Regions from separate parts of the Ectopseudomonas mendocina genome, predicted to be linked through region 1. Evidence: predicted binding sites of a transcription regulator. Region 1 holds the regulator's gene; the other holds the start of a gene.
What was found. The regulator FliA, encoded in region 1, starts transcription of late flagellar genes. The targets are predictions, from matches to a motif close to CTAAAGTTTNNNNNNNNNNNGCCGNTAA.
Positions count from the first base shown of each region.

Region 1 (10,860 bases):
GAGCAAGGTGGCAGGCGTGGCCGAGCCGCGTCAGGCCTGGCGCATGCTGCTGGCGCACCTGGCCCACGCGATCAGAACGCCGAAGGTAGAACCGCTGGAGGAGGGCGGGGTGATTGCCTTGGTCGGCCCGGCTGGCATGGGCAAGACCACCACCCTAGCCAAGCTGGCCGCGCGTTACGTGCTTAAGTACGGCGCGCAGCAGGTCGCTCTGGTGAGCATGGACAGTTACCGTATTGGCGCGCAGGAGCAACTCAAGACCCTGGGGCGTATCCTGGGGGTATCGGTGACTCAGGTCGATCCTGGTCAGTCGTTGCTGCAGGCGCTGACTCCGCTGGCGAAAAAGCGTGTGGTGCTCGTCGATACTGCGGGCCTGCCGGGTAACGATCCCGCACTGCGTCTGCAACTGGAAAGCCTGGCTTCGGCGCGTATCAATGCGAAAAATTATCTGGTTCTGGCTGCAACAAGTCAGAGCCAAGTGCTCAAGGCGGCCTACCATAGTTACAAGCGTTGTGGACTGGCAGGCTGCATACTGACGAAACTGGACGAGGCGGCGAGCCTGGGCGAGGTTTTAGGTCTGGCTATAGGCCAGCATCTGCCGGTAGCCTATGTCACGGACGGGCCGCGTATTCCGGACGATCTGCAGGTGCCGCGCAGTCATCAACTGGTCAGTCGCGCGGTAGGTTTGCAGGCCGCCGAGGAGCCGAGCGAAGATGCCATGGCGCAGATGTTCGCCGGGCTATACCACAGTCCGGCACGTGCCGGCTGAAGCGACGAGAACAGTGCATCCTCCCGCGTGGTTGGCGGGAGTGAACGGCCAAATGGCCAAGTCGAAGTTAGACAAGGTGTAGAAATAACATGGGTATGCATCCCGTACAGGTGATTGCGGTGACTGGCGGCAAGGGTGGCGTCGGCAAGACCAACGTGTCGGTCAATCTGTCCATGGCCCTGGCCGATCTCGGCCGTCGGGTGATGCTGATGGACGCTGACCTTGGCCTGGCCAACGTCGACGTTCTGTTGGGCCTGACGCCCAAGCGCACCCTGGCCGATGTGATCGCAGGTGAATGCGATCTGCGTGACGTGCTGCTGCAGGGGCCGGGCGGCATCCGTATCGTGCCGGCGGCGTCCGGTACGCAGAGCATGGTCAGTCTTACGCCGATGCAGCACGCCGGCCTGATCCAGGCATTCAGCGATATCAGCGAAAACCTGGACGTACTGGTGATCGATACTGCGGCCGGTATTGGCGATGCGGTGGTCAGCTTCGTTCGCGCGGCGCAGGAAATTCTCGTAGTGGTGTGCGATGAGCCGACCTCGATCACCGACGCCTACGCGCTGATCAAATTGCTCAATCGTGACCACGGTATCAGCCGCTTCCGCGTGTTGGCCAACATGGCCCACAGCCCGCAGGAAGGGCGCAATCTCTTTGCTAAGCTGACCAAGGTGACGGATCGTTTCCTCGATGTCGCCCTGCAGTATGTCGGTGCCGTGCCCTACGATGAGTGTGTGCGTAAAGCCGTGCAGAAGCAGCGTGCCGTCTATGAAGCCTTCCCACGATCCAAGTGCGCCCTGGCGTTCAAGGCGATAGCTCAGAAGGTCGACACCTGGCCGTTGCCGGCCAATCCCCGTGGCCATCTGGAATTTTTCGTCGAGCGTCTGGTGCATCAACCGACTGCAGACTCGGCCGTATGACAGCAGCCTCTGGACTTCGTATGTACAACAAGGCTCAGGCGCAGGATTCCCAGCATCAGCTGATCGAACGCTATGCGCCGCTGGTCAAGCGGATTGCCTATCACTTATTGGCCCGTCTGCCGGCCAGCGTGCAGGTCGATGACCTGATCCAGGCCGGCATGATCGGCCTGCTCGAAGCCTCGCGCAAATACGACTCCAGCAAGGGTGCCAGCTTCGAAACCTTCGCCGGTATCCGTATTCGTGGTGCCATGCTCGATGAGGTGCGCAAGGGGGATTGGGCGCCGCGTTCGGTACACCGCAACAGCCGTATGGTCAGCGATGCGATTCGTGTTGTTGAAGCCAGAACGGGGCGTGACGCTAAAGATCACGAAGTTGCGGCCGAACTCCAATTGAGTCTGGAGGATTACTACGGCATTCTTGGCGACACTTTGGGCAGCCGCCTGTTCAGCTTCGACGACCTGTTGCAGGACGGCGAGCATGGCGGGTTGCACGAAGACGCCGGGCACACCCACCTCGAACCTTCGCGGGACCTCGAAGACGAACGCTTCCAGGCGGCTTTGGCCGATGCCATCGCTGGTTTGCCGGAGCGTGAACGTCTCGTGCTGGCGCTGTATTACGACGAAGAACTGAACTTGAAAGAAATCGGCGAAGTGCTGGGGGTTAGCGAGTCACGCGTCAGCCAGTTGCATAGCCAGTGCGCAGCGCGTCTGCGTTCGCGGCTAAGTGAATGGCGCGCTGGCTGAACAGCGTATTCGCAGGCTTAAACGGCCTGTTAACGGTTTCATGATTAAAGGACGTGGTTGCGAGCGCAATACGTTTGGGACTGTACGGAGGTCGACTTGGACAAGAACATGAAAATCCTCATCGTTGACGATTTCTCGACGATGCGACGGATCATCAAGAACCTCTTGCGGGATTTGGGTTTCACCAACACCGCAGAAGCCGACGATGGCACCTCGGCGCTGCCGATGCTGCAAAGCGGCAGCTTCGACTTTCTGGTGACCGACTGGAACATGCCCGGTATGACCGGCATCGACCTGCTACGTGCCGTGCGCGCCGACGAACGTCTGAAGCACCTGCCGGTGTTGATGGTGACGGCCGAAGCCAAGCGCGATCAGATCATCGAGGCGGCCCAAGCCGGTGTGAACGGCTATGTGGTCAAACCCTTCACTGCCCAGGTGCTGAAGGAAAAGATCGAGAAGATCTTCGAGCGGGTCAACGGCTGATGTCGGCCGCGAGGGTGCTATGGAACACGATGACTCCACGCTGGGTGACCTTGAGTCGACCCTGAAAAGCAACGCCCGCGATCTGGTCGATAGCCTCGAACAAGGCAACTTCGGCGCCGCGGTACAACTGATTAATGAGCTCAACAAGGTTCGTGATCGTGGCCTGTATCACGAGGTCGGCAAGCTGACCCGTGAGCTGCACAATGCCATTGTCAATTTCCAGCTTGATCCGCGTATGCCGCATGCCCAGGAGCTGTCGCAGATCGCCGATGCCACCGAACGCCTGAATTATGTGGTCACCATGACCGAGAAGGCTGCCAACCGCACCATGGATCTGGTGGAGCAGAGCGCGCCGCTGGTCAATGACCTGAGCGATGAGGCGCAGAGTCTGAGCGTTGAGTGGGGCCGTTTCATGCGTCGTGAAATGGGCGCCGATGGCTTTCGTGAGTTGGCCAAGCGTATCGAACTGTTCCTCGCTCGCAGCGAGCGTGATGGCAACAAGCTCTCCAGCCATCTCAACGACATTTTGCTGGCGCAGGACTACCAGGATCTGACTGGCCAAGTGATCAAACGTGTCACCCAACTGGTGACCGAGGTGGAAAGCAACCTGCTCAAGCTGATGTTGATGGCCAGTCAGGTCGACCGTTTTGCCGGTATTCAGCACGATCACGAAGTGCTGCGCGCCGAACAGGAAAAATTAAAAGAGCCATCGCGGGGTGAAGGTCCGCAGATTCATGCCGATAAGCGTGATGACGTTGCCTCCAGCCAGGACGATGTCGACGACCTGCTGTCCAGCCTAGGGTTCTAAGGAGCACACAATATGAGCTTCGGCGCCGATGAAGAGATCCTCCAGGATTTCCTGGTAGAGGCCGGCGAGATTCTCGAACAGTTGTCCGAACAATTAGTCGAGCTGGAAAGCCGACCGGACGACATGAACCTGCTCAACGCCATCTTTCGCGGTTTCCATACCGTCAAGGGCGGAGCGGGCTTCCTCCAGCTCAATGAGTTGGTGGAGTGCTGCCATATCGCCGAAAACGTCTTCGACATCCTGCGCAAGGGTGAGCGTCGCGTCGATTCGGAATTGATGGATGTGGTGCTCGAGGCTCTTGATGCTGTCAATGGCATGTTCGGCGAGGTGCGTGAGCGCCGCGAGCCGACACCTGCCTCTCCTGAGCTGCTGGCTGCATTGGCGCGCCTGGCTGAGCCGGCGGGTGCCGATTCGGCTCCTGCTCCAGCTCCTGCACGTGAGCCTGAGCCTGTAGCAGCGCCCGAGCCGGTTGCTGTGGCTGCCGCTCCTGGCGATATCACCGACAGTGAGTTCGAGCAACTGCTCGATGCCCTGGGCGATGCGCCGGCAAGCGAAAACGTCGCGGCTGGTGATGAAATTACCGACGACGAGTTCGAGTCTCTGCTCGATCAGTTGCATGGCAAGGGGCAGTTCACCGGCACGGTCGAGGCTTCGGCTGACGTTGCCGTCGCGGCTGTACCGGCCGCAGCTCCGACTGGGGACGATATTACCGACGACGAATTCGAGGCTCTGCTCGATCAGTTGCACGGCAAGGGCCAGTTTTCCGCTGCACCTGAAGTGGCCGCTCCAGTCGCCGCGACTGCCGAAGCTGCTGCGCCGGTCAGTGACGATATTACCGATGACGAGTTCGAATCCCTGCTCGATCAGCTGCATGGCAAAGGCAAATTCGTTCCTCCGAGCGAGCCGGCGCCGGCACCTGCTGCGGTAGCCAAGCCTGCTGCAGCCAAGGTCGCTCCGCCCAAGCCCGCCGCCAAGGCCGAGCCTGCCGCTGCGCGTACCCCGGCTGCTCCAGCACCGGCCGTGGACAAAGCGGCAGCGCCTGCGAGCGAGGCGGAGACCACCGTGCGCGTCGATACCGCGCGCCTCGACGAGATCATGAATATGGTCGGCGAGTTGGTGCTGGTGCGTAACCGCCTGGTACGCCTGGGGCTCAACAGCGGCGACGAGGCCATGTCCAAGGCCGTGTCGAACCTCGACGTGGTGACTGCGGATCTGCAGACGTCGGTGATGAAGACCCGTATGCAGCCGATCAAGAAGGTCTTCGGTCGCTTCCCTCGCCTCGTGCGCGATTTGGCGCGCAGCCTGAAGAAGGAAATCAACCTCGAGCTGGTGGGTGAAGAAACCGATCTCGACAAGAACCTGGTCGAGGCGCTCGCCGACCCACTGGTGCACTTGGTACGTAATGCCGTCGACCACGGTGTGGAAACCCCGGAAGAGCGCGAGAAGGCTGGCAAGGCTCGCGCGGGCCGTGTGGTGCTGTCCGCCGAGCAGGAGGGCGATCACATCCTGCTGTCGATCACCGACGATGGCAAAGGCATGGATGCCGACGTGCTGCGCGCCAAGGCCGTCGAAAAAGGCCTGCTGGACAAGGACGCGGCCGACCGTCTGAACGAATTCGAGTGCTACAACCTGATCTTCGCTCCGGGCTTCTCGACCAAGACCGAGATTTCCGATGTGTCCGGCCGTGGCGTTGGCATGGATGTGGTGAAAACCAAGATTTCTCAGCTCAACGGCACGGTCAACGTGTTCTCGCAGAAGGGCCAGGGCTCGAAAATCATCATCAAGGTGCCATTGACCCTGGCGATCATGCCGACGCTGATGGTGATGCTGGAGAATCAGGCCTTTGCTTTCCCGCTGGTCAACGTCAACGAAATCTTCCACCTCGACCTGTCGCGTACCAACGTGGTCGATGGCCAGGAAGTGGTGATCGTGCGTGACAAGGCGCTGCCACTGTTCTATCTCAAGCGCTGGCTGGTGCCGCAGGCTTTCCACGAAGGACAGCGCGAGGGGCATGTGGTGATCCTTACCGTCGGCAGCCAACGCATCGGCTTTGTCGTCGATCAATTGGTCGGTCAGGAAGAAGTGGTAATCAAGCCACTGGGCAAGATGCTTCAGGGCACGCCCGGGATGTCCGGCGCCACGATCACTGGTGATGGACGCATCGCGTTGATTCTCGACGTACCGAGCATGCTCAAGCGCTATGCTCGGCGTTTCTGATGGTTGCGGCGCAGGCGAGGCCTGCGCTGGCTAGGAGTGTGTATGGCAGTTAAGGTTCTGGTGGTGGACGACTCCGGTTTTTTCCGCCGGCGCGTTTCGGAAATTCTGTCTGCTGACCCCAGTATTCAGGTCGTGGGCACAGCCACCAATGGGCGGGAAGCCATCGATCAGGCGTTGGCGCTCAAGCCCGACGTGATTACCATGGATTACGAGATGCCGATGATGGACGGCATCACTGCGGTACGAAACATCATGCAGCGCTGCCCGACGCCAGTATTGATGTTTTCCTCGCTGACTCATGAAGGCGCTCGTGTCACCCTCGATGCGCTGGATGCCGGGGCAGTGGACTTCCTGCCGAAGAATTTCGAGGACATCTCGCGCAATCCCGAGAAGGTCAAGCAGATGCTGTGCGAGAAGGTGCATACCATCGCGCGCAGCAATCGCCGTTTCAGCTCGGCCGCAGTAGCGCCGACTGCGGCCAGTCCGGCAGCGGCGCCGACTAGTCGTCCTGCTGTTGCTCCAGTACGTCCGGCCACGCCCGCCGTCACGCCGCGTACTGCACCGACTCCAAGCACTTCCAGTGCCGCGCCGAGTTCGGCTGCGCCCAAGCGCAAGTCTTACAAACTGGTGGCCATTGGTACCTCCACCGGCGGCCCGGTGGCACTGCAACGTGTACTGACGCAATTGCCGGCCAATTTCCCGGCACCGCTGGTGTTGATCCAGCATATGCCGGCAGCTTTCACCAAGGCCTTTGCCGAGCGCCTGGACAAGCTCTGCCGCATCCAGGTCAAGGAAGCCGAGGATGGCGATGTACTACGCCCTGGCCTGGCGCTGCTGGCTCCTGGCGGCAAGCAGATGATGGTCGATGCCCGTGGCGTGGTGAAGATTCTGCCGGGCGACGAGCGCCTCAACTACAAGCCTTGCGTGGATATCACCTTCGGTTCGGCGGCCAAGTCCTATGGCGACAAGGTACTGGCCGTGGTACTGACCGGCATGGGTGCCGATGGCCGTGAAGGTGCGCGTCTGCTCAAGCAGGGTGGCAGCCAGGTCTGGGCGCAGGATGAAGCCAGTTGCGTGATCTATGGCATGCCGATGGCCGTGGTCAAGGCCAGCCTCGCCGATGCGATCTACAGCCTGGATGACATCGGTCGGCATCTGACCGAGGCCTGCCAATGATGAAGGCTGAGTCGAGCGTGTCTGCATGGATGTATTGAGCCTAATCGGCGTCATCCTGGCGTTCGTCGCGATACTGGGTGGCAACTATCTGGAAGGTGGCAACGCCGGGGCTCTGCTCAATGGCCCGGCGGCCCTGATCGTTATCGGCGGCACCTTGGGCGCGGCGTTCCTGCAGGCACCCGTCAGCGTGTTCAAGCGCGCCATGGGTATCGTGCGCTGGATCTTCTTTCCGCCGCGCATAGACCTGGTGGGTGGCATCAACCGGGTCGTTGGCTGGAGCATGGTGGCGCGCAAGGAAGGTCTGCTCGGCCTCGAGTCGGTGGCCGATGCCGAGCCCGATCCCTATGCGCGCAAGGGCCTGCAATTGCTGGTCGACGGTGCCGAGCCGGAATCCATTCGCAGCATCCTGGAGGTCGATCTTTACACCCAGGAAGCACGCGATATCCAGGCGGCCAAGGTATTCGAGAGCATGGGCGGCTACGCGCCGACCATCGGCATCATCGGTGCGGTAATGGGCCTGATCCACGTGATGGGTAACCTGGCTGACCCGAGCATGCTCGGCAGCGGTATCGCCGTGGCCTTCGTCGCCACCATCTATGGCGTCGGCTTCGCCAACCTGTTGCTGTTGCCGATCGGCAACAAGCTCAAGTCCATTGCGTTGCGCCAGTCGCGCTATCGCGAGATGTTGCTGGAGGGCATCCTGTCCATCGCCGAGGGTGAGAACCCGCGCTCCATCGAACTGAAGCTGCAAGGCTTCATGGACTGATGGAGGAATGGCATGGCACGCAGGCGGCACCAGGAAGAACATGAGAACCATGAGCGTTGGCTGGTTTCCTACGCCGATTTCATCACGCTGCTGTTCGCCTTCTTCGTGGTGATGTATTCGATCTCCTCGATCAACGAAGGCAAGTACAAGATCCTCTCGGAGTCGCTGACAGGCGTATTCAACCAGCCTGACCGCGCGATCAAGCCCATTCCGGTGGGTGAAGAGCGGCCACGCACCAGCGAGCCCGACAACACCGCACTGGACGATCCCAGCTCGGACGCCACCTTGCAGAGCATTGCCTCCAGTGTGCGCGAAGTGTTCGGCGAGTTGATCCAGAGCGACCAGTTGACCCTACGCGGCAACGAGATGTGGATCGAGATCGAGCTGAGCTCGAGTCTGCTGTTTCCCAGCGGCGACGCCATTCCGAACAATCAGGCATTCGACATTATCGAGAAGGTCGCCAAGATTCTGGCACCGTATCAGAATCCGGTAAAAGTCGAAGGCTTCACTGACAACCTGCCGATTCAGACCGCCCAGTACCCAACCAACTGGGAGTTGTCTTCGGCGCGCGCGGCGAGCATCGTGCGTATGCTGGCTATGGATGGCGTCGACCCTTCGCGTTTGGCGGCTGTCGGTTACGGTGAGTTCCAGCCGGTGGCCGACAATGCCACGGCGGAGGGTAGGGGGCGCAATCGCCGGGTGGTGCTGGTGATTTCGCGCAACCTCGAAACCCGCCGTAGTGATGGCAGCGCTGCGACTCAGCAGTCCGAGGCTGGCACGCAACCTGCACCGGCGTCTGCGTCGGGGGTTCCACAGTCGTGAGCCGTCAAATCCCAGTCGCCTGCTGCGTGCGTGCGACAGCCATTCTCGGCCTGAGCGCCTCTTGCCGGGAGGATGAGAGAACATGAAAGTCTGGGCAGTAGCCAATCAGAAAGGTGGGGTCGGCAAGACCACCACCTCCATCGCCCTGGCAGGCCTGTTGGCCGATGCGGGCAAACGTGTGGTCGTGGTCGACCTCGATCCGCATGGATCGATGACCAGTTATTTCGGCCATGATCCCGATGCGCTGGAGCACAGTTGCTTCGACCTGTTTCTGCACCAAGGCAATGTGCCGCAAGGCTTGCCCAAGCAGTTGCTACACAGCACTAGCCATGAAAGTATTTCCCTGTTGCCATCGAGCACCGCGCTGGCCACGCTCGAGCGCCAATCACCTGGGCAGAACGGCCTGGGCTTGGTGATCGCCAAGAGCCTGGCGCAGCTGTGGGGCGATTTCGATCACGCCGTTATCGACAGTCCGCCCTTGCTCGGCGTGCTGATGGTCAATGCCCTGGCGGCCAGCCAGCAGTTGGTTATCCCCGTACAGACCGAGTTCCTGGCGGTCAAGGGCCTGGAGCGCATGATCAGCACCCTGGCGATGATCAATCGTTCGCGCAAGCAGGCCTTGCCCTACACTATCGTGCCAACGCTGTTCGATCGCCGTACCCAGGCGTCCATGAGCACCTTGCGCGTGCTGCGCAATACCTATCCCGAGCATCTGTGGCCGGCGTACATTCCGGTCGATACGCGCTTGCGTGATGCCAGTCGCGCCGGCCGCACGCCATCCCAGTTCGACGCCAATAGCCGCGGCGTGATCGCCTATCGTGCCCTGCTCAAACACCTGCTGACTCATCAGCCAGCGGCGCAGGTAGCCTGAAATGAACGTCTGTGTTGAACTGTGCTCAAGTCGGGCCGTGCTGCGGCCGATAGGCTATGAAGCTTTCCATTCCGGGTTTCAGTCATGAGTCGTAACCTCGCCACAGCCACGCGTTCCCAGCTGGCCTTGCAGTCATACCTAGATGGTCTGCTGCAGGAGGCTGCTGCCGAGTTGGAGATGTCCGTCAGTCTCGACGAGTTCGAGGCTGCGGTGCTCGAGGAGCAGGTGCGCGATGCGCGTCTGATCGAGCCCGTCGCGTTTGCCGAGATCGTCGAACCACCGGTGCTCGCAGCAGTGGAGGTCGCGCCAGTCGAGTTGCTTGCGCCGGTGCAAGCGCCTGCCGTCGAGGACATCGCGCCCCCTGTGGTTGCCGCTGTGGTGGATTTCGCCACGCAACCTGCTGGTGTTCTGGCGGATGGGCGGCCGACCTGGGCTGAAGAGCCGTTCGAATGCCTGTTGTTCGATGTCGCCGGGTTGACCCTGGCGGTACCGCTGATCTGCCTGGGGTCGATCTATCCGCTGGAAGGACAGGAGCTGACGCCGTTGTTCGGCCAGCCGGAATGGTTCCTCGGCATCCTGCCGAGCCAGGCCGGCAACCTGAAAGTGCTGGATACCGCGCGCTGGGTGATGCCTGATCGCTATCGCGATGATTTTCGCGATGGCTTGCAGTACGTGATTTCGGTACAAGGCTACGAGTGGGGGCTGGCCGTGCATCAGGTCAGCCGCTCGATTCGCCTTGATCCGAGTGAGGTCAAGTGGCGCAGTCAGCGGACCCAGCGGCCCTGGCTGGCGGGCACGGTGATCGAGCATATGTGCGCACTGCTCGACGTCGCGGCCTTGGCCGAGTTGATCGCCAGCGGTGGTGCCAAACGCCTGGCCGCAGGAAAACTGCATTGAGAATTGGTGAGCCTGCGTCAGCGGGCTCTATAGTTGATGACAAGCGGGTCGACCCGCGCATGCCGCACTGAGCGGTTTTTGACGAGGCTAGGGACATGAAGAAAAGTTCTGCACAAGGTGCCGAAGATCCGATTCTGCAGTGGGTGACCTTTCGCCTGGATAACGAAACCTATGGCATCAACGTGATGCAGGTGCAGGAAGTGCTGCGCTACACCGAGATTGCCCCGGTGCCGGGTGCGCCGAGCTACGTGTTGGGCATCATCAACCTGCGTGGCAACGTGGTCACCGTGATCGATACCCGCCAGCGTTTCGGCCTGGGTTCTGCGCCGGTCACCGATAACACTCGCATCGTCATCATCGAGGCGGACAAGCAGGTGGTCGGCATCCTGGT
Region 1 is NZ_CP027657.1:4,466,483-4,477,342, forward strand. Features, by position in the region: gene flhF (flagellar biosynthesis protein FlhF) at 1-766, shown strand, start outside; gene fleN (flagellar synthesis regulator FleN) at 856-1,686, shown strand; gene fliA (RNA polymerase sigma factor FliA) at 1,683-2,429, shown strand; gene C7A17_RS20645 (chemotaxis response regulator CheY) at 2,538-2,912, shown strand; gene C7A17_RS20650 (protein phosphatase CheZ) at 2,932-3,720, shown strand; gene C7A17_RS20655 (chemotaxis protein CheA) at 3,733-5,937, shown strand; gene C7A17_RS20660 (protein-glutamate methylesterase/protein-glutamine glutaminase) at 5,980-7,113, shown strand; gene C7A17_RS20665 (flagellar motor protein) at 7,139-7,879, shown strand; gene motD (flagellar motor protein MotD) at 7,892-8,701, shown strand; gene C7A17_RS20675 (ParA family protein) at 8,784-9,572, shown strand; gene C7A17_RS20680 (CheW domain-containing protein) at 9,657-10,469, shown strand; gene C7A17_RS20685 (chemotaxis protein CheW) at 10,565-10,860, shown strand, end outside.

Region 2 (10,860 bases), 2.0 Mb from region 1:
CGACGATGTCCAGACGGCCGATGCCGTTCTCGCCGCCGATGCGGTTCAGCTCGGCCAGCACGGTGGCTGGGCTCAATTCCTTGCCGTCAATGGCGACGATGTCACCAGCACGGTAGGTCAGCTCGATGTAGGTCGGAGTATCAGGCGCCGCTTCCGGCGACTTAGTCCAACGCCACATGTCTTCTTCGTGCTCGGTCCAGGTGTCTTCCAGCACGCCGCCTTCATAGGAGATGTGCAGCAGGTTGGCATCCATGGAGTACGGCGACTTCTTCTTGCCGTGACGCTCGATCGGGATGGCGTGCTTCTCGGCGTAGTCCATCAGCTTCTCGCGCGACAACAGATCCCACTCGCGCCACGGAGCGATGACCTTCACGCCCGGCTTCAGTGCATAGGCACCCAGCTCGAAACGCACCTGGTCGTTACCCTTGCCGGTGGCGCCGTGGGAAATGGCGTCGGCGCCAGTCTCATTGGCGATTTCGATCAGGCGCTTGGCGATCAGCGGACGGGCGATGGAGGTACCCAGCAGGTACTCGCCTTCATAGACGGTGTTGGCGCGGAACATCGGGTAGACGAAATCACGCACGAATTCTTCGCGCAGGTCGTCGATGTAGATTTCCTTGACGCCCATGGCCTGAGCCTTGGCGCGGGCCGGCTCGACCTCCTCGCCCTGACCGAGGTCAGCGGTGAAGGTCACCACCTCACAGTTATAGGTATCTTGCAGCCACTTGAGGATCACCGAGGTGTCCAGGCCACCGGAATAGGCCAGAACTACCTTTTTGACGTCCGCCATGCCATCACTCCACGGGTTGTACGGTAAAACCGGTGATTCTACTGACCCTGCGGGCCAATTTACAGGGGCGCGACAGCTAGTGACGACGAAGCGACGACAAGAATGGCGTTTTCTGTCTCAGGAGGGGGTACTTCCAGCCGGGTCGACCGGTGTACTCGGTGGTGCCGCCTGCGGGGCGCTCTGTGGCGGAGCCTCGGGGGCTGGCACACGTTCCAGGCGCAAGGTGGCCCGGCGGTTCTTGGCTCGATTGGCTTCGCTGTTGTTCGGCGCCAGCGGGTAACGCTCACCATGGAAGCGCATGGTGATCTGCTCGACCGGCACACCACCGGCCACCAGATACTCCTGCACGGCCAATGCCCGGCGGCGCGACAAATCGCGGTTGGTCAGGCGATTGCCGCTGTTGTCGGCATGCCCGTCGATCTGGAAGCTGTTGATGGTCGGGTCAGCCTTGACGAAGTCGATAATGATATCGAGCTTGGCCTTGGCCATCGGATCGAGATCGATGCCGCCACCTGGAAAGCCGATCTGCGCCTGACGAATCTGGTCGAAATTGACTGGCAGCAGGTTGGCGGTACAGGCCTGGTAATCGTCATAGGCCTTGTGAAACTTCACCGGTAGCAGGCGCACTTCCAGGTTGTCGCCGCCGTTCAGCGTGCGGTGGCGCACCAGCGGACTGCGGCCTTCGAGCAGGCCGGTGAGCAAACGCGCGCCCTGCTCCTGCGAACTGTTGAACGGCACCTCGCCATTGCCGACGCTGACCACACCCAGGTTGATATCGCCACGCCCCGGCTGCCAGGGCGCTGCAGCTGCCAGCAACGTGGCAGAACCGGCCCCCATCCAGCGCTCGCGCGCCTTGAGACGGAAGGTGACCTGCTCGCCAGCTCGGCGCACGAACTCGCCGCTGCCGAAGTTGCTGATCGGCTGAGTGAGCCGGCACTCGAACTTGTCCCCCTCGACCTTCCACTCCACGCTCTCCAGACGCGTCTGGAAGCTGATGGCGTGTGCCGGCAGACACAGGGCCAGGCCGGCCAGCAGGCTGGGAAGGAGGAGATGAGGCTGGCGCACGACGGGCTCCACGAAAACGCTGTTCTTTCTAGGTATCGGTGGCTTCCGGAAAAACTGTAGGGCGAGCGTCGGTACATCAGCAGGATTTGTTGTGTGTCACTGGCTGCCCATGGTGTTACTCGACCGTGCCACCACACCTGCGCGGCCCTGTAGTTCGCAGGATGGTCTTCGCGACACCACCCCGCAGTCAGACGAGGCAGAAGCGAATCGCCGCGCTGGCGCACGCCGGCCTGGGTGCTCGAATCTCGCAGCCTGCAGCGCATTTTCCGCCGGTTTCCGGTAGCATTCGCAGCCTGATTTGCCCGCCTGGAACTCCCCATGTCCGACCGACTGACCCTACTGCGCCCCGACGATTGGCACATTCACCTGCGCGACGGCGCGGTGCTGCCGCACACCGTCGGCGATGCCGCCCGCACCTTCGCTCGCGCGATCATCATGCCCAACCTGGTACCGCCGGTACGTAACGCCGAAGAGGCTGACGCCTATCGCCAGCGCATTCTCGCCGCCCGCCCGGCCGGCAGTCGCTTCGAGCCACTGATGGTGCTCTACCTCACCGACAAGACCACCGCCGAAGACGTGCGTAACGCCAAGGCCAGTGGTTTCGTGCATGCGGCCAAGCTCTACCCGGCTGGCGCCACCACCAACTCGGACTCCGGCGTCACCAGCATCGACAAGATCTTCCCAGCCCTCGAGGCCATGGCCGAAGTGGGCATGCTGCTGCTGATTCACGGCGAAGTCACGCGCACTGAAATCGACGTGTTCGACCGCGAAAAGACCTTCATCGACGAGCATCTGGTGCGCGTGGTCGAGCGCTTCCCGACGCTGAAGGTGGTCTTCGAACACATCACCACCCGCGATGCCGTGCAGTTCGTGCAGAGCCGCCCGAACAACCTCGGCGCCACCATCACCGCCCATCACCTGCTGTACAACCGCAACCACATGCTGGTCGGCGGTATTCGTCCGCACTTCTATTGCCTGCCGATCCTCAAGCGCAACGTGCACCAGGAAGCCCTGCTCGACGCAGCCGCAAGCGGTGACAGCCGCTTCTTCCTCGGCACCGACTCGGCACCGCACGCCCAGCATGCCAAGGAAGCCGCCTGCGGCTGCGCCGGCTGCTACACCGCTTATGCCGCCATCGAGCTGTATGCCGAAGCCTTCGAACAGCGCAATGCGCTGGACAAGCTGGAAGCCTTCGCCAGCCACCACGGCCCGGACTTCTACGGCCTGCCACGCAACACCGACAGCATCACCCTGGTGCGCGAAGAGTGGGTCGTACCGGCCACCCTGCCCCTGGGCGAGAACAGTGTGGTGCCGCTGCGCGCCGGTGAAACCCTACGCTGGAAGCTGCTGGAGGGCCAGGCGTGAGCGAAGACAACTACGAAGACGAACTGGAAGCCAGCCTGCCGTCCGGCCCACGCACACCAATGGCCGCGCGCTTCCGTGGCTACCTGCCAGTCGTGGTGGATGTGGAGACCGGCGGCTTCAACAGCGCCACCGATGCGCTGCTGGAAATCGCCGCGACCACCATCGCCATGGATGAAGGCGGCTTCCTCTATCCGGATCACACCCACTTCTTCCGCATCGAACCGTTCGAAGGCGCCAACATCGAACAAGCCGCGCTGGAATTCACCGGCATCAAGCTCGATCACCCGCTGCGCATGGCGGTAAGCGAAGAGCATGCCCTGGGCGAAATCTTCAAGGGCCTGCGCAAGTCGATCAAATCGGCGGGTTGCAAGCGCGCCATCCTGGTCGGCCATAACAGCAGCTTCGACCTGGGCTTCCTCAATGCGGCGGTGGCGCGCTGCGGCATCAAGCGCAATCCGTTCCACCCCTTCTCCAGCTTCGACACCGCGACCCTAGCGGGCCTCGCTTACGGCCAGACCGTGCTGGCCAAGGCCTGCCAGACCGCCGGCATCGAGTTCGACGGCAAGGAAGCGCACTCGGCCCGCTACGACACCGAGAAAACTGCCGAACTGTTCTGCGGCATCGTCAATCGCTGGAAAGAAATGGGTGGCTGGGACGAGTTCGACCAGTAGGCCTTACGCCTGACCCGAAGCATGAAAAACCGGCCTTGCGCCGGTTTTTTCATGGCTACGGCAATCCGCTCAGGAACCGTTCGTCAGCCAATGCGAGTGTTCCCAACAGATCTTTGACAAGCATTCTCATTAACATTAGTATCCTTCGCATCGAACAGAACAACCAAGACGAGCCTTGCTTATGTACGTCTGCCTCTGTGAAGGTGTTACCGATACTCAGATCCGCGACGCGGTCTACGAGGGCTGCTGCAGCTACCGCGAAGTCCGTGGTACGCTCGGCATCGCCAGCCAATGTGGCAAATGCGCCTGCCTGGCCAAACAAGTGGTACGTGAAACCATCGCCGAAGTTCAGAGTAGCCAAGCAGCACTGGCCTACCCTGCCGGGTTCGTCGCCGCCTGAATCGAGACCTAGACCTCGACATAAAAAAACCGGATCCCATGATCCGGTTTTTTATGCCCGCCGTTCAGCTGATCTCCCAGAGGCCTTCGCCTGCCAAGAAGACCTGCCAGGCTAGAGACCATCGCTCTTCAGATGCTCCAGATTGACCGCCTCACCGGGCTTGGCGTGCAGCTTGGCGCGAATATCCTCGAAAATGGCGTCGTATTCCTGATGCGCCCGCATGATCGGGCTGGCATTGGGATGCAGGCCATGCTTGGCCACCAAACGAGAAATCACACTGGCGAAATTGAAGGCGGTATCGCGGTGCATCTCGAATACCTCCTCGAAGTGCTGGCCATCGATCTCGCCGACCAGGCGCCCATGTAACATGGCGCCCTCCTGCGGATCCTGACGAACCTCATAGTAAAAGTCGATGCTGTATCCGGGTTGGCCATTCTCTCCGGGTAGGTTGCTGCGATGCAGGTGTCCAGGTTCGAACATGATTCAACTCCTTTGACGTGATGCATGAGCTCCCGGCAGGAGCGCCCAGACAGTCTAGACCGTGATTCACGCCCCTGCCGCGCACCACCTCAGTGCAGCGTCGAATCCCCTGCCCTTTCCTGTACCAGCACCCAAGGGGCCACCACCACCGCCCAGAGTTGCGGATCACGGGCTAAAAGGTCTTCGGCGCGGGTATCTTCGAACTTGCTCAATACCCCCTGGTTCATCCATTGCGCGACCCTGGCCTGGTCATCGCTCGCCAGGGCCTGCGCCACGGCGATCAGATCCGCATGCCCTGCCACCCAAAGCAGCGCACCACGAGCAAAGAAGGGTTGCAGCTCCTGCCAGCGAATAGGTGCGGTTTCGCCAAGCAGCTTGGCATAGAGGGTGCTAGATTCATCCGTCATGGTGTGCCCCGTATCGATGGCGGTAAGTGCAGGCGCGCATGATAGCGCCGGCTCTTCCCCTGACAAGCCGCGGGACGCTCTGTAGCCGCAACGGGGCACGCCGTATTTCTATACATTCCTTGCAATTTAGCGACAACCCCGCGTTCAGCCTCCCAATGCCGGCTTTTCAAGGCGCAAATCCGCGCTCTACACTGTTCCGGTACAGTTGCCTGAGGCGTGACCGGGGTGTTGAACCCGGTTCTGCAGCTTAGGCAGCAAGAACTACAACAATGAAGACACAACGACGAGTGGAGCACTCATGAATAAGGCTACTAAGCAGATTTCCAAGCTGTTCGCTGCAATGGCACTGGCGGGGGCGGCCAGCTATTCGATGGCGGCCGACAACATCAAGATCGGCCTGGCCGGTCCGGTGACCGGTGCCGTCGCCCAGTACGGCGAGATGCAATTCATCGGCGCCAAAATGGCAATCGAGCAGATCAACAAGGCCGGCGGCGTCAACGGCGCCCAACTCGAAGGCGTGGTCTACGATGACGCCTGCGATCCGAAGCAAGCCGTGGCGGTAGCCAACAAGATCGTCAACGATGGCGTAAAGTTCGTGGTCGGTCACCTGTGCTCCAGCTCCACTCAACCGGCTTCGGACATCTACGAAGACGAAGGCATCCTGATGATCACTGCGGCTTCCACCAGCCCGGACATCACCGCTCGCGGCTACGAACTGGTATTCCGCACCATCGGCCTGGACAGCCTGCAAGGCCCGACCGCCGGCAACTTCATCGCTGACCACGTCAAGCCGAAAAACGTCGCTGTCATCCACGACAAACAGCAATACGGCGAGGGCATCGCCACCGCGGTCAAGCAGACCCTGGAAAGCAAAGGCGTGAAAGTCTCCATGTTCGAAGGCATCAATGCCGGTGACAAGGACTTCTCGGCTCTGATCGCCAAGCTGAACCAGGCGGGTGTCGACTTCGTCTACTACGGCGGCTACCACCCGGAACTGGGCCTGCTACTGCGCCAGACCAAAGAGCGTGGCCTGAACGTCAAGTTCATGGGCCCGGAAGGCGTGGGTAACAAGGAAATTTCGGCTATCGCTGGCCCTGCTTCCGAAGGCCTGCTGGTCACCCTGCCGAAGTCCTTCGATCAGGATCCGGCGAACAAGGCACTGGTTGATGCCTTCAAGGCCAAGAACGAAGACCCGAGCGGTCCGTTCGTGTTCCCGGCCTACGCGGCCGTTCAAGTTATCGCCGAGGGCATCGAGAAAGCTGGCGACACCGACACCGCCAAGGTGGCCGAAGCCCTGCGCGCCAACACCTTCAAAACGCCGACCGGCGACCTCGCTTTCGACGAGAAAGGCGACCTGAAGAACTTCAACTTCGTGGTCTACGAGTGGCACCAGGACGGTTCCAAGTCCGAAGCCAAGTAAGCTTCCCGCCTGAACCCAAAGCCCACTGCACACGCAGTGGGCTTTGCTTATTAGAAGAATTCCGGCCTTGCGCTGCGCCACAAGCGCCGCTTCACGCAGGCCCAGGAGTTAGGCAATGCCTGAGCTTTATCACTACCTACAACAACTGATCAATGGCCTGACCATTGGCAGCACCTATGCCCTGATCGCCATCGGCTACACCATGGTCTACGGCATCATCGGCATGATCAACTTCGCCCATGGCGAGGTCTACATGATTGGCTCGTACGTGGCCTTCACTGTGATCGCCGGTCTCGCCATGTTCGGCCTCGAAGCCGTGCCGTTCGTGATGATCGCGGCCTTCGCCGCCACCATGATCGTCACCAGCGCCTACGGCTACAGCATCGAACGGGTCGCTTACCGCCCCTTGCGCGGCGGCAATCGACTCATCCCACTGATCTCCGCGATCGGTATGTCGATCTTCCTGCAGAACGCCGTATTGCTCTCCCAGGACTCCAAGGACAAATCCATCCCCAGCCTGCTACCCGGCAATTTCCTGTTCGGTGAAAGTGTCAGCAACGGCGTGGTGATTTCCTATATGCAGGTGCTGATTTTCATCGTCACCTTCGTCGCCATGATCGGCCTGACCCTGTTCATCTCGCGCTCGCGCCTTGGCCGTGCCTGCCGTGCCTGCGCCGAAGACCTGAAGATGGCCAACCTGCTGGGGATCAACACCAATAACATCATCGCTCTGACCTTCGTCATTGGCGCCTCGCTGGCCGCCATCGCGTCGGTGCTGCTGAGCATGCAGTATGGCGTGATCAACCCGCATCTGGGCTTCCTCGCCGGCATCAAGGCGTTCACTGCCGCAGTGCTCGGTGGTATCGGCAGCATTCCGGGCGCCGTGCTCGGCGGCCTGCTGCTCGGTGTAGCCGAAGCCTTCGGCGCCGACATCTTCGGTGATCAATACAAGGATGTCGTCGCCTTCACTCTGCTGGTACTGGTTCTGCTGTTCCGCCCCACTGGCATTCTCGGTCGCCCAGAGGTGGAAAAGGTATGAGCAGCGCTATTACGAAAAACCTCAAATCGGCGATTTTCAGCGCCCTGCTGGTGCTGATCATTTCCTACCCGGTACTGGGCCTGAAACTGACCACCGTCGGCATCAGCCTGCGCGTAGAGGGCGCGACCGCGCTCGAGCTATGGTGCATCGGCGCGGCGGCAACGCTGATCTTCATCTGGCAACTGCTGCGTGATCGCCTCACTCCAGCCTGGGCCAAGGTATCGCTGCCACGCCTGCCCGGTAGCGCAAGCAACTTCCTGACCCTGCCCTCTACCCAACGCTGGGTGATTCTGGCGCTGATCGCCTTCGCCCTGGTCTGGCCGTTCTTCGCCAGCCGTGGTTCGGTGGACATCGCCACGCTGATCCTGATCTACGTGATGCTCGGCCTCGGCCTGAACATCGTCGTTGGTCTGGCCGGCCTGCTCGACCTGGGCTACGTCGGCTTCTACGCCGTCGGCGCTTACAGCTACGCGATCCTTGCCCACTACTTCGGCTTCGGCTTCTGGATCTGCCTGCCACTGGCAGGGATGATGGCGGCGCTGTTCGGCTTCCTGCTGGGCTTCCCGGTGCTGCGCTTGCGCGGTGACTATCTGGCCATCGTGACCCTCGGGTTCGGCGAGATCATCCGCATCATGCTGCGCAACATGACCGAGTACACCGGCGGCCCGAACGGCCTGAGCATCGCCAACGAGAACAAGCCGACCCTGTTCGGTCTGTCCTTCGAACGCCGCGTGCCGGCCGACATGCCGACCTTCCACGGCTTCTTCGATATCGCCTACAGCTCGATGTACAAGGTGATCTTCCTCTACCTGATCGCCCTGCTGCTGGTGCTGCTGACCCTGTTTTTGGTCAACCGCCTGCTGCGCATGCCGATCGGCCGCGCCTGGGAAGCCCTGCGTGAAGATGAGATCGCCTGCCGCGCGCTGGGTCTGAACCCGACCGTGATCAAGCTCTCGGCCTTCACCATCGGCGCCAGCCTGGCCGGTTTCGCTGGCAGCTTCTTCGCTGCCCGTCAGGGCCTGGTGACGCCGGAGTCCTTCACCTTCATCGAATCGGCGATGATCCTCGCCATCGTGGTGTTGGGCGGCATGGGCTCGCAGTTGGGCGTGATTCTCGCAGCGGTGGTCATGGTCATGCTGCAGGAGATGCGTGAGCTGAGCGAGTACCGCATGCTGATCTTCGGCCTGGTCATGATCTTCATGATGATCTGGCGCCCGCAAGGTCTGCTGCCGATGCAACGTCCCCACCTGGAGCTGAAGCGATGAGCCGCCCGATTCTTGAAGTAAGCGGCCTGACCATGCGTTTCGGCGGCCTGCTGGCCGTCAACGAGGTGGCCCTGAAAGTAAGCGAAAAACAGGTGGTCTCGATGATCGGCCCGAACGGCGCCGGCAAGACCACCGTGTTCAACTGCCTGACCGGCTTCTATCAGCCGACCTCCGGCAGCATCCGCCTCAACGGCGAAGCCATCGAGGGCCTTCCAGGCCACAAGATCGCGCGCAAAGGCGTGGTACGTACCTTCCAGAACGTGCGTCTGTTCAAGGACATGACCGCAGTGGAAAACCTGCTGGTGGCCCAGCATCGTCACCTGAACACCGGCTACCTGGCTGGCCTGTTCAAGACGCCGGCCTTCCGCCGCAGCGAGCGTGAGGCGATGGACTTCGCCGCGCACTGGCTGGAGCAGGTCAATCTGGTGGAGTTCGCCAACCGCACCGCAGGCACCCTCGCCTATGGTCAGCAACGCCGCCTGGAAATCGCCCGTTGCATGATGACTCGCCCAAGCATCCTCATGCTCGACGAACCGGCCGCGGGCCTGAACCCACGCGAAACCGAAGACCTCAAGGCGCTGATCGCCATGCTGCGCGACCAGCACGGCGTCACCGTGCTGCTGATCGAGCACGACATGAAGCTGGTAATGAGCATTTCCGACCACATCTACGTGATCAACCAGGGCACGCCTCTGGCCGATGGTACGCCGGAGCAGATCCGCAACAACCCGGACGTGATCAAAGCCTACCTGGGGGAAGCGTAAATGCTCAGTTTCAACAACGTATCCACCTTCTACGGCAAGATCCAGGCGCTGCACGACATCAGCATCGAAGTGCAGAAAGGCGAAATCGTCACCCTGATCGGTGCCAACGGCGCCGGCAAGTCGACCCTGCTGATGACGCTTTGCGGTAACCCGCGCGCCACCAGCGGCAGCATCCGCTACATGGGCGAAGAGCTGGTCGGCATGGACACCCCGGAGATCATGCGCAAGAGCATCGCCATCGTGCCGGAAGGCCGCCGCGTGTTCGCCCGCCTGACCGTCGAGGAGAATCTGGCCATGGGCGGCTTCTTCGGCAGCAAGGCTGACAATCAGGAGCAGATCGACAAGGTGCTGCACCTGTTCCCACGCCTGAAGGAGCGCTTCGCTCAGCGGGCAGGCACCATGTCCGGCGGCGAACAGCAGATGCTGGCGATCGGCCGTGCGCTGATGAGCAAGCCGAAACTGCTGCTGCTCGACGAGCCTTCGCTCGGTCTGGCGCCGATCATCATCCAGCAGATCTTCGACATCATCGAGCAACTGCGTGAAGACGGCGTGACCGTGTTCCTGGTCGAGCAGAACGCCAACCAGGCGCTGAAGCTGGCCGACCGCGGCTACGTGCTGGAGAACGGCCATATCGTGATGCAGGGTAGCGGCGAAGCGCTGCTGAACGATCCGAAGGTGCGCGACGCCTACCTCGGAGGCTGAACGCGCTCTACAAGCTGTATCGTAACCGCCCTTCGGGGCGGTTCTTTTTTGTGGGCGTGCGCGTTACACGAACTGTTAAGCGGATATTTCCAGCCTATTGCGTCTACCCCGGCCAGTATTAGGCTCAACGCTTCTGCCCTTGTGAAACAGCGGTCATGCGTAAATCCCTGCTCCTGCTACTGGCTCTCACCCTGCTGCTCGGCGCGTGCAGTCGAGTCGGCCTGGCCTACCGCAACCTCGACTGGTTGATCCCCTGGAAGCTGGGTGACTACGTCACGCTCAGCAGCGAGCAGAGCGCCTGGCTCAAACCCCGACTGCAAGAGCACCTCTCCTGGCACTGCAGCGTGGAGCTCCCGCGCTACCTGGAGTGGCTGGAAACCAGCCAGCAGGCGCTGAGCAATCGCGACAGTGCAGGCCTGGCCAAACAACTGGCGGCCTTCGACGAAGCCATGCAACGCATCGCCGTGGAAATCACGCCCAGCACCACCGAAC
Region 2 is NZ_CP027657.1:673,132-683,991, forward strand. Features, by position in the region: gene C7A17_RS03185 (argininosuccinate synthase) at 1-790, opposite strand, end outside; gene C7A17_RS03190 (flagellar protein MotY) at 908-1,855, opposite strand; gene pyrC (dihydroorotase) at 2,174-3,220, shown strand; gene rnt (ribonuclease T) at 3,217-3,891, shown strand; gene C7A17_RS03205 (bacterioferritin-associated ferredoxin) at 4,073-4,291, shown strand; gene C7A17_RS03210 (DUF5064 family protein) at 4,403-4,771, opposite strand; gene C7A17_RS03215 (DUF2288 domain-containing protein) at 4,861-5,178, opposite strand; gene C7A17_RS03220 (branched-chain amino acid ABC transporter substrate-binding protein) at 5,477-6,598, shown strand; gene livH (high-affinity branched-chain amino acid ABC transporter permease LivH) at 6,714-7,637, shown strand; gene C7A17_RS03230 (high-affinity branched-chain amino acid ABC transporter permease LivM) at 7,634-8,902, shown strand; gene livG (high-affinity branched-chain amino acid ABC transporter ATP-binding protein LivG) at 8,899-9,666, shown strand; gene C7A17_RS03240 (ABC transporter ATP-binding protein) at 9,667-10,368, shown strand; gene C7A17_RS03245 (DUF6279 family lipoprotein) at 10,524-10,860, shown strand, end outside.
Region 2: a site for FliA is predicted at 1,888-1,915, ahead of C7A17_RS03190 (flagellar protein MotY). Genes of this name have one in related genera too.